Regions from separate parts of the Lactobacillus kullabergensis genome, predicted to be linked through region 2. Evidence: a T-box and tRNA genes for the amino acid it is inferred to sense, from the RefSeq annotation. Region 2 holds a T-box; the other holds one or more tRNA genes.
The links. The T-box of region 2 lies ahead of pheS (phenylalanine--tRNA ligase subunit alpha). A T-box ahead of a tRNA ligase gene usually reads a tRNA of that ligase, here a tRNA-Phe.

Region 1 (7,604 bases), 810 kb from region 2:
TCATAGGTATGTTTACTCTATAACGCTTTAAAAGTGCTTCTACACGCTTACTGGGAGCTATAACGCCATCCATATTTTTTAAGTAGGCATTAGTAAATTGCTTAACATGATATGGTCTAAGCAAATGTCCATTTAAAACGTAGTGTAGGTAATCTTCATACATAGTATGGTAAGTATGAATTGCCGGAATTTTCAATTGGTGGGCAACGTACTTCCCTATCATACCCAAAGCAAATTCGGTTTGGGTATGAACAATATCCAATTTAACTTCACGAGCAACTTTTGTAGCTTCAAAAAAACCTCTAAACGCAACACGTCTATCAGTAAACGAAATAAAGGGAACGCTGCTGAAACGGAATATGTTAGCCTCAACTGTCCCTTTTTTTATATGAGGATCGGTAGTAGTAAAAATAAAAACATTATGACCCTGCTCCTCAAGAGCATCCTTTAAGGTTTTAATTGATGTTGCAACACCACTTAATTGTGGAAAATATGAATCGGTAAAGATACCTATATTCATCTTAAATACCTCCATAAAAGGTATTATAAAGATTACACATAACTTGTGCAATTTTTATAGAAAAAATTAACAATACAAAAGCAGCTCTCGTGCAAGAGCTGCTCAGTAAATAGCGGTGATCGGGGTCGAACCGATACGTCCTAAACGGACACCAGATTTTGAGTCTGGCGCGTCTGCCAATTCCGCCACACCGCCATAATAATATGTTTTAATTAACAGTTCAATGAGTGAACCGATAAAGGCGGGGATCGGATTTGAACCGACGATTAAGGTTTTGCAGACCTCTGCCTTACCACTTGGCTACACCGCCATCGAATTTTATTAATAAATAGATTGGGATAGCTGGATTCGAACCAGCGCATAATAGAGTCAAAGTCTAGTGCCTTACCGCTTGGCTATATCCCAATGCTAGGGCGGAATATGGGATTCGAACCCATGTATGCCGGATCCACAAACCGGTGTGTTAACCCCTTCACCAATTCCGCCATGAATGTAAACAGGGATAGTAGGAATTGAACCCACACTAGCGGTTTTGGAGACCGATGTACTACCTTTATACGATATCCCTATTATGGAGGAGGGTGGATTCGAACCGCCGAACTCAGAGAGAGCGGTTTTACAGACCGCCGCGTTTAGCCACTTCGCTACTCCTCCAGGCTGATGGCGCGGGACGGAATCGAACCGCCGACACAAGGAGCTTCAATCCTTTGCTCTACCGACTGAGCTACCGAGCCATCCTACGGTCCATATCAGATTTGAACTGATGATCTTCTCCGTGACAGGGAGACGAGATAAACCACTGCTCCAATGGACCATATTGCGGGAGGTGGATTTGAACCACCGGCCTTCGGGTTATGAGCCCGACGAGCTACCAGACTGCTCCATCCCGCGATTTTATTAAAGGAGGATGTGGGATTTGAACCCACGCACGGCAAGACCGTCTAACGGTTTTCAAAACCGTCCCCTTAAGCCACTTGGGTAATCCTCCAAATGTAAATATACCAAGAATGGTAATGACCCGTACGGGATTTGAACCCATGTTACCGCCGTGAAAGGGCGATGTCTTAACCACTTGACCAACGGGTCATATTTATCGTTCTTACGCCATAAGACGCTTAATTATAATACCGAACTTATTGCCAAAAGTCAACCATTTTTTATTTAGTTGATTCGATAAATCCTTTTAAGTTGCTGAATCACAACGTTATTAATAATACAGGATTATGATTCATCATGCAAGAGTTTTGTGTAAAAAGTTAAACTTTTTTTCGTAGGATCGCCAATTAAAATTTTTACTTATGGCAATACCAATATTGTTATAACATATTGTCAAAAAAGGCTGAATTACAACTCCTTTAAAGATTTAACAACTGATTAAAGCCCATATCTAGTAATTAAAAAGACCGTTAGAACAAAATCTACGGTCTTCTTAATTATATCAGCGGAGACTGAGAGATTCGAACTCTCGCACCAGAATAACCCGATCTACACCCTTAGCAAGGGCGCCTCTTCAGCCACTTGAGTAAGTCTCCACAATGGGCCTAAATGGACTTGAACCATCGACCTCACGCTTATCAGGCGTGCGCTCTAACCAGCTGAGCTATAGGCCCCAAAAAGCGGGTAACGAGAATCGGACTCGCGACTAAAGCTTGGAAGGCTTTCGTTTTACCACTAAACCATACCCGCACTAATATAAATGGCGCGGGACGGAATCGAACCGCCGACACAAGGAGCTTCAATCCTTTGCTCTACCGACTGAGCTACCGAGCCATCCTACGGTCCATATCAGATTTGAACTGATGATCTTCTCCGTGACAGGGAGACGAGATAAACCACTGCTCCAATGGACCATATTGCGGGAGGTGGATTTGAACCACCGGCCTTCGGGTTATGAGCCCGACGAGCTACCAGACTGCTCCATCCCGCGATTTTAAAATATAAAAGTACAAACAAACTCCATACTTTATGGACCTTGTAGGACTCGAACCTACGACAGGACGGTTATGAGCCGTCTGCTCTAACCAACTGAGCTAAAGGTCCAAGCTCTGGGAAATAGCGGCGGGGGGGATCGAACCCTCGACCTCCCGGGTATGAACCGGACGCTCTAGCCAGCTGAGCTACACCGCCAACAATGCAATCATTTTATAAAGATTACAATCGGGAAGACAGGATTCGAACCTGCGACCCCCTGGTCCCAAACCAGGTGCTCTACCAAACTGAGCCACTTCCCGTAATTATGCGCCCTGAAGGATTTGAACCTTCAACCTTCTGATTCGTAGTCAGACACTCTATCCAGTTGCGCTAAGGGCGCATCACTAAATGCCGAGGACCGGAGTCGAACCGGTACGGTTGAAACCAACCGCGGGATTTTAAGTCCCGTGCGTCTGCCAATTCCGCCACCCCGGCAAGTAATGAAAGCGGAAGACGGGATTCGAACCCGCGACCCCCACCATGGCAAGGTGATGTTCTACCACTGAACTACTTCCGCACGATATGTGATGCCGATTATACGATTTGAACGTACGACCCCCTGTTTACAAGACAGATGCTCTACCAACTGAGCTAAATCGGCAAAATGTAAATATGGTATATATTACTGGCGAATACGGGTGGTGGGACTTGAACCCACACGTCCGAAAACACTAGAACCTAAATCTAGCGCGTCTGCCAATTCCGCCACACCCGCAAAATGGGGCCATGAGTCGTGACGGGCTTGAACCGTCGACCCTCTGATTAAAAGTCAGATGCTCTACCAACTGAGCTAACGACTCGAGATGGAGGATACAGGGCTCGAACCTGTGACCTCCTGCTTGTAAGGCAGATGCTCTCCCAGCTGAGCTAATCCTCCATAAGCACGGCAGCGTCCTACCCTCGCAGGCAGTCTCCCACCAACTACTCTCGGCGTGAAGAAGCTTAACTGCTGTGTTCGGCATGGTTACAGGTGTTTCCTTCTTGCTCTTGCCACCGTACTTTTTCTCTCTCTTTGAGCTTCTACGCTCAAAACTAAATATAATCCTCTTTTCAAAAACCTTGATTGCCTTCAAGCTCTGGTCAAGTCCTCGACTGATTAGTACTGGTCCGCTCCAAGCCTCGCGGCTCTTCCACTCCCAGCCTATCTACCTCTTAGTCTTTGAGGTGTCTTACTACTTGCGTATGGGAAATCTCATCTTGAGGGGGGCTTCGCACTTAGATGCTTTCAGCGCTTATCCCGGCCATACTTAGCTACCCAGCGATGCCTTTGGCAAGACAACTGGTACACCAGCGGTATGTCCATCCCGGTCCTCTCGTACTAAGGACAGCTCCTCGCAAATTTCCTACGCCCACGACGGATAGGGACCGAACTGTCTCACGACGTTCTGAACCCAGCTCGCGTGCCGCTTTAATGGGCGAACAGCCCAACCCTTGGGACCGACTTCAGCCCCAGGATGCGACGAGCCGACATCGAGGTGCCAAACCTCCCCGTCGATGTGAACTCTTGGGGGAGATAAGCCTGTTATCCCCAGGGTAGCTTTTATCCGTTGAGTGATGGCCCTTCCATGCGGTGCCACCAGATCACTAAGCCCGACTTTCGTCCCTGCTCGAGTTGTCGCTCTCGCAGTCAAGCTCCCTTATACCTTTGCACTCTGTGAATGATTTCCAACCATTCTGAGGGAACCTTTGGGCGCCTCCGTTACGCTTTAGGAGGCGACCGCCCCAGTCAAACTGCCCGTCTGACACTGTCCCATGCCTCGCTTAGAGGCCCTGGTTAGAGCAGCCATCAAACAAGGGTAGTATCCCAACATTGCCTCCGATAACACTGGCGTGCTATCTTCTCCGGCTCCTACCTATCCTGTACATGTTTAACAGCTGCCCAATATCAAATTGCAGTAAAGCTCCATGGGGTCTTTCCGTCCTGTCGCGGGTAACCCGCATCTTCACGGGTATTATAATTTCACCGAGTCTCTCGTTGAGACAGTGCCCAAATCATTACACCTTTCGTGCAGGTCGGAACTTACCCGACAAGGAATTTCGCTACCTTAGGACCGTTATAGTTACGGCCGCCGTTTACTGGGGCTTCAGTTCGCTGCTTCGCTTGCGCTAACAGCTCTCCTTAACCTTCCAGCACCGGGCAGGTGTCAGCCCCTATACGTCGTCTTACGACTTGGCAGAGACCTGTGTTTTTGATAAACAGTTGTTTGGGCCTATTCACTGCGGCTGGCTGTTGCACCAGCACCCCTTCTCCCGAAGTTACGGGGCGATTTTGCCGAGTTCCTTAACGAGAGTTCTCTCGCTCACCTGAGTGTTCTCCACTCGACTACCTGTGTCGGTTTGCGGTACGGGTACGCAGCTTCTCGCTAGAAGCTTTTCTTGGCAGTGTGACGCTTGAACCTTCGCTACTTTGATTTCGCTCCTCATCACGCCTTGTGCTTTTCGGCAACAAGCATTTGACTCATTACCACACTTAACGCTTGAACATGGCTTCCAGCGCCATGCGTTCTTTGCCTCCTGCGTCCCTCCTTCGCTGTTAACGAAGCTGCGCAGTACAGGAATTTCTACCTGTTGTCCATCGACTACGCCTTTCGGCCTTGCCTTAGGTCCCGACTTACCCTGGGCGGACGAGCCTGCCCCAGGAAACCTTAGTCTTTCGGCGGACAGGATTCTCACCTGTCTTGCGCTACTCATACCGGCATTCTCACTTCTAAACGCTCCACTTATCTTCTCAGTTAAGCTTCGCCGCATTTAGAACGCTCTCCTACCACGTGCATTCCTGCACATCCACAGTTTCGGTACTATGCTTAGCCCCGGTAAATTTTCGGCGCAGCGTCACTCGACTAGTGAGCTATTACGCACTCTTTTAATGATGGCTGCTTCTGAGCCAACATCCTAGTTGTCTACGCAACTCCACATCCTTTTCCACTTAGCATAGATTTGGGGACCTTAACTGGTGATCTGGGCTGTTTCCCTTTCGACTACGGATCTTATCACTCGCAGTCTGACTCCAGTGCCCCGATCTCTGGAATTCGCAGTTTATCTGAATTCAGTAACCCCTGACGGGCCCTTCGTCCAAACAGTGCTCTACCTCCATGATCGTCCTGGCACCAGGCTAGCCCTAAAGCTATTTCGGAGAGAACCAGCTATCTCCAAGTTCGTTTGGAATTTCACCGCTACCCGCAACTCATCCCCGCAATTTTTAACTTACGTGGGTTCGGTCCTCCAGTGCGCTTTACCGCACCTTCAACCTGGTCATGGGTAGGTCACTTGGTTTCGGGTCTACGTCAGCTAACTGCTGCGCCCTCTTCAGACTCGCTTTCGCTCCGGCTCCGTCTTTTCTGACTTAACCTCGCTAGCTAACGTAACTCGCCGGTTCATTCTACAAAAGGCACGCCATCACCCTTTAATGGGCTTTGACTATTTGTAGGCACACGGTTTCAGGTTCTCTTTCACTCCCCTCCCGGGGTTCTTTTCACCTTTCCCTCACGGTACTGGTTCACTATCGGTCACAATGTAGTATTTAGCCTTGCGAGATGGTCCTCGCTGCTTCAATCGGGATTCCTCGTGTCCCGACCTACTCAGGATCCTGCTCGGCGCGCTCCGGATTTCGCTTACGGGGCTCTCACCCTCTCTGGCTTACCTTCCCAGATAATTCTGCTATCCTTTGCGCTGCCTTATTGCAGTCCTACAACCCCAAATGATAAATCATCTGGTTTGGGCTCTTTCCTCTTCGCTCGCCGCTACTAAGGAAATCGATTTTTCTTTCTCTTCCTGCAGCTACTTAGATGTTTCAGTTCGCTGCGTCTTGCCCCATACGGCTATTTGTTCACCGCCTGGTAATGCATCTGCATGCATTGGGTTCCCCCATTCGGATGTCTCCGGATCGCTGCGTACTTACCGCTCCCCGAAGCCTTTCGTGGTTCGTCACGTCCTTCTTCGCCTCATTGTGCCTAGGCATTCACCGTGCGCCCTTCTTTACTTGACCTTACTCAAGATACTCTCTCGGTCGCTCTTTGGCAATCTCTTCTCTTTTGATTGTTTCTCGGTTTTTTCTTGGATTATATTCAGTTTTCAATGTACTAACTCGTTTGAGGTATTACCCTCAAAACTAAACAATGTCTTCCCTACTCATGTGCTTCCGTGCGCTCGCCGGACTTCTCTTAGCATTCCTGCTCTCCGTCTCGGCTTGCTCTTTCCTTAGAAAGGAGGTGATCCAGCCGCAGGTTCTCCTACGGCTACCTTGTTACGACTTCACCCTAATCATCTGTCCTGCCTTAGACGGCTGACTCCTTTGCAGGTTATCCTACCGGCTTTGGGCATTACAGACTCTCATGGTGTGACGGGCGGTGTGTACAAGGCCCGGGAACGTATTCACCGCGGCGTGCTGATCCGCGATTACTAGCGATTCCAGCTTCATGCACTCGAGTTGCAGAGTGCAATCCGAACTGAGATTAGCTTTCAGAGATTCGCTTGCCTTTGCAGGTTCGCTGCTCGTTGTACTAACCATTGTAGCACGTGTGTAGCCCAGGTCATAAGGGGCATGATGACTTGACGTCGTCCCCACCTTCCTCCGGTTTGTCACCGGCAGTCTCATTAGAGTGCCCAACTTAATGCTGGCAACTAATAATAAGGGTTGCGCTCGTTGCGGGACTTAACCCAACATCTCACGACACGAGCTGACGACAGCCATGCACCACCTGTCTTAGCGTTCCCGAAGGAAACATCCTATCTCTAGGACTGGCACTAGATGTCAAGACCTGGTAAGGTTCTTCGCGTTGCTTCGAATTAAACCACATGCTCCACCGCTTGTGCGGGCCCCCGTCAATTCCTTTGAGTTTTAACCTTGCGGTCGTACTCCCCAGGCGGAGTGCTTAATGCGTTAGCTGCAGCACTGAGAGGCGGAAACCTCCCAACACTTAGCACTCATCGTTTACGGCATGGACTACCAGGGTATCTAATCCTGTTCGCTACCCATGCTTTCGAACCTCAGCGTCAGTTACAGACCAGAGAGCCGCCTTCGCCACTGGTGTTCTTCCATATATCTACGCATTCCACCGCTACACATGGAGTTCCACTCTCCTCTTCTGCACTCAAGAAAAATAGTTTCAGCTGC
Region 2 (7,604 bases):
TAAGAAAGAAAAGGAACAAATAAACCCTGCCTTTGCTAAATTAAAAGATTTATTTAAAGAAAATAATGAGAACCACAATTAGTTAAATAAGAATAATTAAATATAATTAGAAATCAGTATTGTTGAAATGCTGGTTTTTAATCTTGTTTTAAAAGCATTTTTAAAGTATGCTTTACTTGTTGACAAGAATTAAATTAAATTAATCAAAATTAAGTTTTAAAAGGATGACGAAAAATGGCAAGAATATTAATTGTTGAAGATGAAAAAAATTTGGCGCGCTTTGTTGAATTGGAATTAAAACATGAAAAATATGATACTGTTGTCGAAAGTAATGGTCGCAAGGCCTTAGATTTAGCTTTGAAAGAAGATTTTGATGCTATTCTGCTAGATCTTATGCTTCCTGATCTTAATGGTTTAGAAATTGCCCGAAGAGTTCGTCAAGTTAAGAGTACACCGATCATTATGATGACTGCACGTGATTCTGTTATTGACCGCGTTTCTGGTCTTGATCATGGAGCTGATGATTATATTGTTAAGCCATTTGCAATTGAAGAGCTTTTGGCGCGCTTGCGTGCAGTTTTACGAAGAGTAAAAATTGAAAAAGACGCATCAGATGATTCTGTTGAAAAGAAAGTAGTAAAATTCAAGGATCTTATTATTGAGACAGCAAATAGAATTGTTCGCCGTGGAGATGGTAAAGCAGTTGACTTAACTAAACGTGAGTATAACCTGCTCATGACTTTGATTAAGAATAAAAACAACGTGGTTAGCCGTGATCAGTTGCTGGCAAAAATTTGGGGACCTGGTTCAAATATCGAAACAAACGTTGTCGAAGTCTATGTGCGTTATTTACGCAATAAAATTGACGTGCCTGGTAAACAATCATATATCAAAACGGTTCGTGGAACTGGCTACATGGTAAGAGATGAGGATGATGAAAAGAAGTAAAAAAAGATCCCAAAAAGAGACCAAACATTCATCGTTGGTATTGCGATGGGTTAGTATCGTTGCTCTGACGATTATGGTCTCTTTTATTGTATTTTCAGTAATAATATATTCGTTTGTAGGTCAGCAATCGATGGTCCAGCAAAAAGAAACATCGAATGAGATGGTAAGCAAGCTCAATAGTAGCCTGAAAAGAATACCCAAAGAATTAGAAATTGCAAATGTTGTTCCGGCTTTAACACCATCTGCTAGAGAAGTATTAAAAGGCAATGCCCCGATCAGCTCTGACCAACATAACAGTGCATTTAACGATGATTTATTGTCTTCGTTAACAAATCCAGATTTGAGTGTAGTTGTTTATAATCTTAGAAAAGAAGATGTTTTTGATAATGGTGGCAAAATTATTCCTTTTAAGAATATAAAAGGTGACTATGAGATGACTCGTATTTTTAAGAATCATAAACAAGAACTGATTACTTATCAAAAAGTTAGAGCTGCTCATTCAGAAAAAGTTACAGGTTATATAGTTGTTGCTAATAAAATGACATATTACAACGGTTTAATGAAAGACCTGTTAAAGTGGATGGTAAGAATTTCTTTAATAGCTATAGTACTTTTTACACTGGTAGCTTATATAATTGTTCGTGACATTGTAAAGCCTGTGAAAGAAATGTCACGAGTTGCTTTAGAAGTTAATGATGATCCAAATAGTACTGCAAGAATCAGGGATTTCCATCGTCATGATGAATTGCAAGAATTAGCAGTTTCTTTTAATCAAATGTTAGATCGAATGCAACGCTATATTGATCAGCAAAAGGAATTCGTGGGTGATGTTTCTCATGAACTTCGCACTCCTGTTGCGGTAATTGAAGGTCATTTAAACATGCTTAAACGCTGGGGCAAGGATGAGCCAGAGATTTTGGAAGAATCAATTGATGCTTCTTTACAAGAAGCTAAAAGAATGCAGCATTTAATTCAAGAAATGCTTGATTTAACGCGTGCGGAACAAATTAATGTACAGTACCCTAATGCTGTGACCAAAGTTTCTGAAGTTCTTAAACGGGTCGTTGGTGATATGTCACTCGTTCATAAGGATTTTGTTATCAGACTGGATATGGACGATTTACCTAGCGATACTGAAATTCAAATTTATCAAGGCCATTTGGAACAATTACTTGTTATTCTAATTGATAACGGTATTAAATATTCCACCGACCGCAAGGAAATGAATGTTTCAGCAGGATTGTCGCAATATGATGTGCATATTATAGTCCAGGATTTTGGTGAAGGTATTTCTGAAAAAGAACAAAGCAAAATTTTCAATAGGTTTTACAGAGTTGATAAAGCTAGAACTAGAGAAAAGGGTGGCAACGGTTTAGGTTTATCAATTGCTCAAAAGTTAGTTACCAGTTATCATGGGAAAATCGGTGTCGAATCTGTAGAAGGACAAGGAAGTCAGTTTATAATAGAATTCCCAGCACTTACAAAAGCTCAATCCCAAAAATTGCATAAACGTGAGGAAGCTGAAAAAGCAAAGAAAAATAAAAAAGAAACAAATTAAAAAGGACCCTAAGAAGCCTATTGATTATCTGTTTAATGTAATCAAATTTAGACTTAAAGGGTCTTTTTAATTATCAACTTGTATGTGAGCCAGAAAGTTGGACCACTTTTGGGACTTAATAAAACAACTAAGGTCGTCTTTGTTGCTTACCTTTGTTGCGATTACGTAAGTTTTCGTGCAACTGTTTTGTTTGTTGGGACTGAGCAGGAGAAGCCTTCTTAACGTTAAGAAGCTCATCTACTTTTTCCTTTGTTACAACTTCTGTAATAGGTTCACGTTTTAATTCTTCGTCTACTTCTTTTTTAACTTTAGGCATAATGATATATGTTACTATCAACTGTTGAATAACGGAGAAAAAGTTTCCGGCAGCCCAGTATAAAGCAACTGAACCAGATACAGAGAGGCAGATGAAGAGCGTCATAATGGGATTCATGAGCATCATAGATTGCATTTGCTTCTTTTGCTCTTTGGGAATTCCTACTAATGAAAGATAGCCTTGAGCAAAAGCAAAAATAGTGGCAAACACCGTTACTGATATAGACCTGCTGCTTAGTGAAATACCAAAAAATGACGAACTTGCCAAACTCTTTGAATACATTACAGCATCATAGATTCCGATCATAATCGGGAACTGGATGATTAACGGTAAGCAGCCCATTCCCCCAGTTAATGATAAATGATTTTTAGAATATAGTTCACGCTGCCAGCCGGCTAAAGTCATTTGCTGATCTTGATTTAGATCTTTGCGTTTCATAGTATCCTGAATTAGCTTCATCTGCGGTTGCAGACGTGCCATTTTTTCTTGCTGATTAGTTGATTTCTTTTGTTGATTAAGCATTAACGGCAAAAGAATCATTCTAACTACAAAAGTCATTATGATAATGGCCCAGCCAGCTCCATTAGCTCCACCTATGAGGTTAGAAAAATAGAGCATTATATTTTGCATGGGTTTACCGATAAATTTATAGATTGACCCGTATATAAAGCCTGTTGGCGGTTTATTAACCCCACCATTTTGTGCACAAGCAGTAACAAATAACATGACTGTTAAACAAACAGTAATTAATCCGATATATTTGCGAAATTTTTTCATTCAATTCACCCAATTATTATTTTTTGCCAATAACTAATATAATACATGAAAACCAGTCATTTTGCTTACTTTTGTTAGTTTTTCTTTTTTAATATTTGAAATGCGAGCAAATTGAGAAATATTTTTGGGTAATTCAGCACAAAATTGATTGACTCGGCTTAATTCTGCCTGTAAAGTAATTGTGACTGCCCCGTCACTGTTATTACGAACACTGCCAGTCATCCCCATTTTTTGAGCCAGGTTTAATACGCTCCAGCGAAAACCTACACCCTGGACAATGCCTGAAATGGTTAATTGCCAAGTTTCTCTTGAATTATCAGTTGGATCGCTTTTTCTTTCGCTCTTGTGTTTGTTAAAAAATCCCATAATAATCCTTCCTAGTCCTACTTTCTTGATTTTAACATTTTATCAGCTTGAAATTAAAAATAATATTGATAAATACGAAAGAAGATACCTTAATGTCTAAAAAAATAAGTTCATTAAAAAATAAATTGGTAAAAGAATTAAGTAAACTGAAGCAAAAAAGATATCGCCAAGAAAATGGATTATACGTAATCGAAGGCTTTCACCTAGTCACTGAAGCTCTCAATGCAAACGAAAAGTACAAGTATCTTTTAGGCACTGAAGAAGCTTTAGCTAAGATTCAAGATATTTTTCCTCACTTATTGACAAGTATGAATACTTTCGTAATTAACTCTACTGTTGCCCATCATCTTGCCAGCACTAAAAATTCACAAGATATATTTATGGTTTTAAAAATTACTCAACCGCAAAACTACCATTTTAATTTTGGTAAATGGGTTTTGTTAGACCATCTGGCAGATCCTGGGAATGTCGGTACAATTATTAGGACAGCAGATGCGGCGGGATTTGATGGTGTTGTTTTATCACCTGAAAGTGTTGATATCTATAATCCTAAGACTCAGCGCGCAATGCAAGGAAGTCAATTTCATATCAAGTTAGTTGTTCAAGATTTGATTGATGTAATAAAAGAAATGCAGGATAATGCAATACCAGTATATTCAAGCATGCTGGATCAAAATGCTAGGAAATTACAAGAGCTTGTAAAAGCGCCACAAGTAGGGATTGTTATTGGCAATGAAGCACATGGTGTTACTTCAGAAATAGAAAAAATATGTGATCAGAAACTATATATTCCTATAAAAGGCGAAGCTGAATCATTGAATGCTGCAGTAGCAGCTGGAATCATCATCTACTATTTCTCCTGACTATTAATACTTGTTTTTAGTAAGTATATTTAATATAATAAACACAAAGTAGACACTTTCTTGTGGGAGGACTGTATCATGGCTCAAGGTATTAAGGACAAAAACTGTGCGGGTTGTGGCGCTTCAAATTATGAATACTGCAAACATTTTATTAACGCATTTAAAATCATTGGTAAGAAGTGGAATGGTTTAATCATTAGTTCACTGTGTGCCGGTGATTATATGCGCTTTAAAGATCTGGCACAGTGTGTACTGCCTTGCTCTGACCGTGTTTTGGTCGAAAGATTGAAAGAATTAGAAAAAGAAAATATTGTCAATCGTTCAGTCGACAGCAGAACAAAAATCATTTCTTATAGCCTGACACAAAAAGGTGAGGAATTAAAACCTGTTTTTGACCAAATTCATGGCTGGGCAGATAAGTGGGTTTAAATTTATACATCCACTTGCAAGTTTTTTAAAAAAGATATATTCTATTAACTAATTACAAAGAGTAAGACTAGTAGCAGCATTCATTTAATCAGAGAGACTTTTTTATTGAGCTGAAAGAAAAGTCTAAACAGAACTGTGAATTTCATCTTACTAGTAGAATCTAATCCATTCCGGTATTCACCGTTATCGAAACATGAGTGTGGGCATTTGGTGTCCAAACTAGGGTGGTACCGCGAAGCTTCGTCCCTTTTGGGATGAAGCTTTTTTGTTTGATTTGAAAGGAAAAATTTTATGGACTTATTTGACAGGTTAAAAGAACTGCGTGAAAAAGGTCTTGATGAGATCGATAAGGCTAAAAATGAAGAAAAGTTAAATGATGTTCGTGTTAAATTAACTGGTCGTAAAAGCGAATTGACAACTATTCTTCATTCAATGAAAGATATTGATCCAAGTGATAGACGTGAAGTTGGGCAACGAGTAAATAAATTGCGGGATCTGTTCAATGCTAAGCTGGATGATGCTAAAAATGAAATAGTAGCAACTTTAGTTGAGGAACAACTGGCAAAAGAAAAAATCGATGTTACTTTACCTGGTCGCGAAATGCATCTTGGTACAAAGCATCCAATCAATATCATTTTGGATGATCTCGAAAAATATTTTATTGGCATGGGTTATAGAGTTGTGCAAGGACCAGAGATTGAAACTGATCATTATTGTTTTGAAATGATGAATTTGCCAAAAGACCACCCGGCAAGAGACATGCAAGAAACCTTTTATATAGATTCTGAAGACTTATTACGTTCTCAGACTTCTGGTGACCAGGCACGAGTATTAGAAAAACATGATTTTGCCAAGGGTCCTTTAAAGATGGTAGGACCAGGTAAAGTATATCGTCGTGATGATGATGATGCTACTCACTCACATCAGTTTATGCAAATGGAGGGTCTGGTAGTTGATAAAAACATTACGATGGGTGATTTAAAGGGAACCTTGGAATTAATGGCAAAGCATATTTTTGGTCAAGACCGCGAAACCCGTCTGCGTCCTAGTTACTTTCCTTTTACTGAACCTTCTGTTGAAATGGATGTTTCCTGCTTTAACTGCAATGGCAAGGGTTGCTCAATTTGTAAATATACTGGCTGGATCGAAGTTTTAGGTGCTGGAATGGTTCATCCTAATGTTCTTGAAAATGCTGGAGTTGATGCCAATGTTTATGGTGGTTTTGCCTTTGGCGTGGGATTAGACCGTTTTGCCATTCTTAAATATGGTATTGATGATATTCGTGATTTCTATACTAACGATGTTCGCTTCTTAGAGCAATTCAGTAAGGAGGAAAGATAATGCTGGTTTCATATAGTTGGTTGAAGGATTTTATTGATTTAGACCAAGATCCAAAGGAGTTAGCTGAAAAAATAACACGTACAGGTATCGAAGTAGCCGGTGTCAAGCATCCTGAAGAGGGTATGAAACAGATAGTTGTTGGTCATATTATTGACTGTGAACCAATTGCTGGCACACACCTGAATCTTACTCATGTTGATGTGGGAGAAGATGAATCTCATCAAATTGTCTGTGGTGCACCTAATGTTGCTGCTGGAGAAGATGTAGTGGTGGCTTTACCTGGTGCTCGGATTGCTGGTAATGTAAAAATTAAAAAAAGCAAATTACGTGGAAATGAATCAAATGGTATGATTTGTGGCTTACAAGAAATAGGATTTCCAGATAATTTGGTACCTGAAAAATATGCGAAGGGTATATATGTTTTTCCTAAAGATGCCGATATCAAACCAGGACAGTCCGCATTTGCTCCGTTAGGAATGGATGACTATATTTTTGACTTTGACATTACTCCGAATCGCGCTGATACCTTATCAATGGAAGGCTCAGCTTATGAAGTCGGTGCTATTACTGACACACCTGTCAGAGTTGAAGATATAACCCTTAAGGAAGACGGTCCAGATTGGACAAAAGACTTCACTTTAGATGTTGATCCTGAGCTTGCACCTAAGTTCTATTTACGCAAAATCAGTAATGTGAAAATAGGGGACAGCCCGCTTTGGCTTCAAAGGCGGCTTTGGAATGCCGGCATTAGACCCATTAATAATGTTGTTGACGTGACAAATTATATTATGCTTTTAACCGGCCAGCCAATGCACAGCTACGATGCTCGTGCTTTTAAAACAAATAAGTTAGTGGTTAGAAAAGCTAATAAGAACGAGAAATTGACACTTTTAAACAATAAAGAAGTTGATCTTGATCCTAATGACATTGTTATAACAAATGGTGAAGAAGTTGTGATGATGGCCGGAGTTATGGGCGGTCTTAATTCTGAAATTGAAGCTGATAC

Region 1: it has a tRNA-Phe gene. The T-box ahead of pheS (phenylalanine--tRNA ligase subunit alpha) is inferred to sense a tRNA for this amino acid. The anticodon was not compared.

The regions. Positions count from the first base shown of each region.
Region 1 is NZ_CP029477.1:464,969-472,572, reverse strand. Features, by position in the region: gene DKL58_RS02410 (glycosyltransferase family 4 protein) at 1-520, opposite strand, end outside; tRNA gene DKL58_RS02405 (tRNA-Leu) at 631-715, opposite strand; tRNA gene DKL58_RS02400 (tRNA-Cys) at 760-830, opposite strand; tRNA gene DKL58_RS02395 (tRNA-Gln) at 854-925, opposite strand; tRNA gene DKL58_RS02390 (tRNA-His) at 933-1,005, opposite strand; tRNA gene DKL58_RS02385 (tRNA-Trp) at 1,018-1,088, opposite strand; tRNA gene DKL58_RS02380 (tRNA-Tyr) at 1,093-1,174, opposite strand; tRNA gene DKL58_RS02375 (tRNA-Phe) at 1,182-1,254, opposite strand; tRNA gene DKL58_RS02370 (tRNA-Asp) at 1,261-1,334, opposite strand; tRNA gene DKL58_RS02365 (tRNA-Met) at 1,338-1,411, opposite strand; tRNA gene DKL58_RS02360 (tRNA-Ser) at 1,422-1,508, opposite strand; tRNA gene DKL58_RS02355 (tRNA-Glu) at 1,535-1,606, opposite strand; tRNA gene DKL58_RS02350 (tRNA-Ser) at 1,963-2,052, opposite strand; tRNA gene DKL58_RS02345 (tRNA-Ile) at 2,057-2,130, opposite strand; tRNA gene DKL58_RS02340 (tRNA-Gly) at 2,136-2,206, opposite strand; tRNA gene DKL58_RS02335 (tRNA-Phe) at 2,218-2,290, opposite strand; tRNA gene DKL58_RS02330 (tRNA-Asp) at 2,297-2,370, opposite strand; tRNA gene DKL58_RS02325 (tRNA-Met) at 2,374-2,447, opposite strand; tRNA gene DKL58_RS02320 (tRNA-Ile) at 2,487-2,560, opposite strand; tRNA gene DKL58_RS02315 (tRNA-Met) at 2,574-2,647, opposite strand; tRNA gene DKL58_RS02310 (tRNA-Pro) at 2,678-2,751, opposite strand; tRNA gene DKL58_RS02305 (tRNA-Arg) at 2,758-2,831, opposite strand; tRNA gene DKL58_RS02300 (tRNA-Leu) at 2,841-2,926, opposite strand; tRNA gene DKL58_RS02295 (tRNA-Gly) at 2,937-3,008, opposite strand; tRNA gene DKL58_RS02290 (tRNA-Thr) at 3,020-3,092, opposite strand; tRNA gene DKL58_RS02285 (tRNA-Leu) at 3,125-3,206, opposite strand; tRNA gene DKL58_RS02280 (tRNA-Lys) at 3,219-3,291, opposite strand; tRNA gene DKL58_RS02275 (tRNA-Val) at 3,296-3,368, opposite strand; rRNA gene rrf (5S ribosomal RNA) at 3,373-3,489, opposite strand; rRNA gene DKL58_RS02265 (23S ribosomal RNA) at 3,568-6,476, opposite strand; rRNA gene DKL58_RS02260 (16S ribosomal RNA) at 6,693-7,604, opposite strand, start outside.
Region 2 is NZ_CP029477.1:1,279,824-1,287,427, reverse strand. Features, by position in the region: gene DKL58_RS06065 (DUF177 domain-containing protein) at 1-82, shown strand, start outside; gene DKL58_RS06060 (response regulator transcription factor) at 235-948, shown strand; gene DKL58_RS06055 (HAMP domain-containing sensor histidine kinase) at 926-2,506, shown strand; gene yidC (membrane protein insertase YidC) at 2,634-3,599, opposite strand; gene DKL58_RS06045 (acylphosphatase) at 3,633-3,965, opposite strand; gene DKL58_RS06040 (TrmH family RNA methyltransferase) at 4,058-4,828, shown strand; gene DKL58_RS06035 (winged helix-turn-helix transcriptional regulator) at 4,907-5,257, shown strand; T-box leader at 5,306-5,508, shown strand; gene pheS (phenylalanine--tRNA ligase subunit alpha) at 5,549-6,598, shown strand; gene pheT (phenylalanine--tRNA ligase subunit beta) at 6,598-7,604, shown strand, end outside.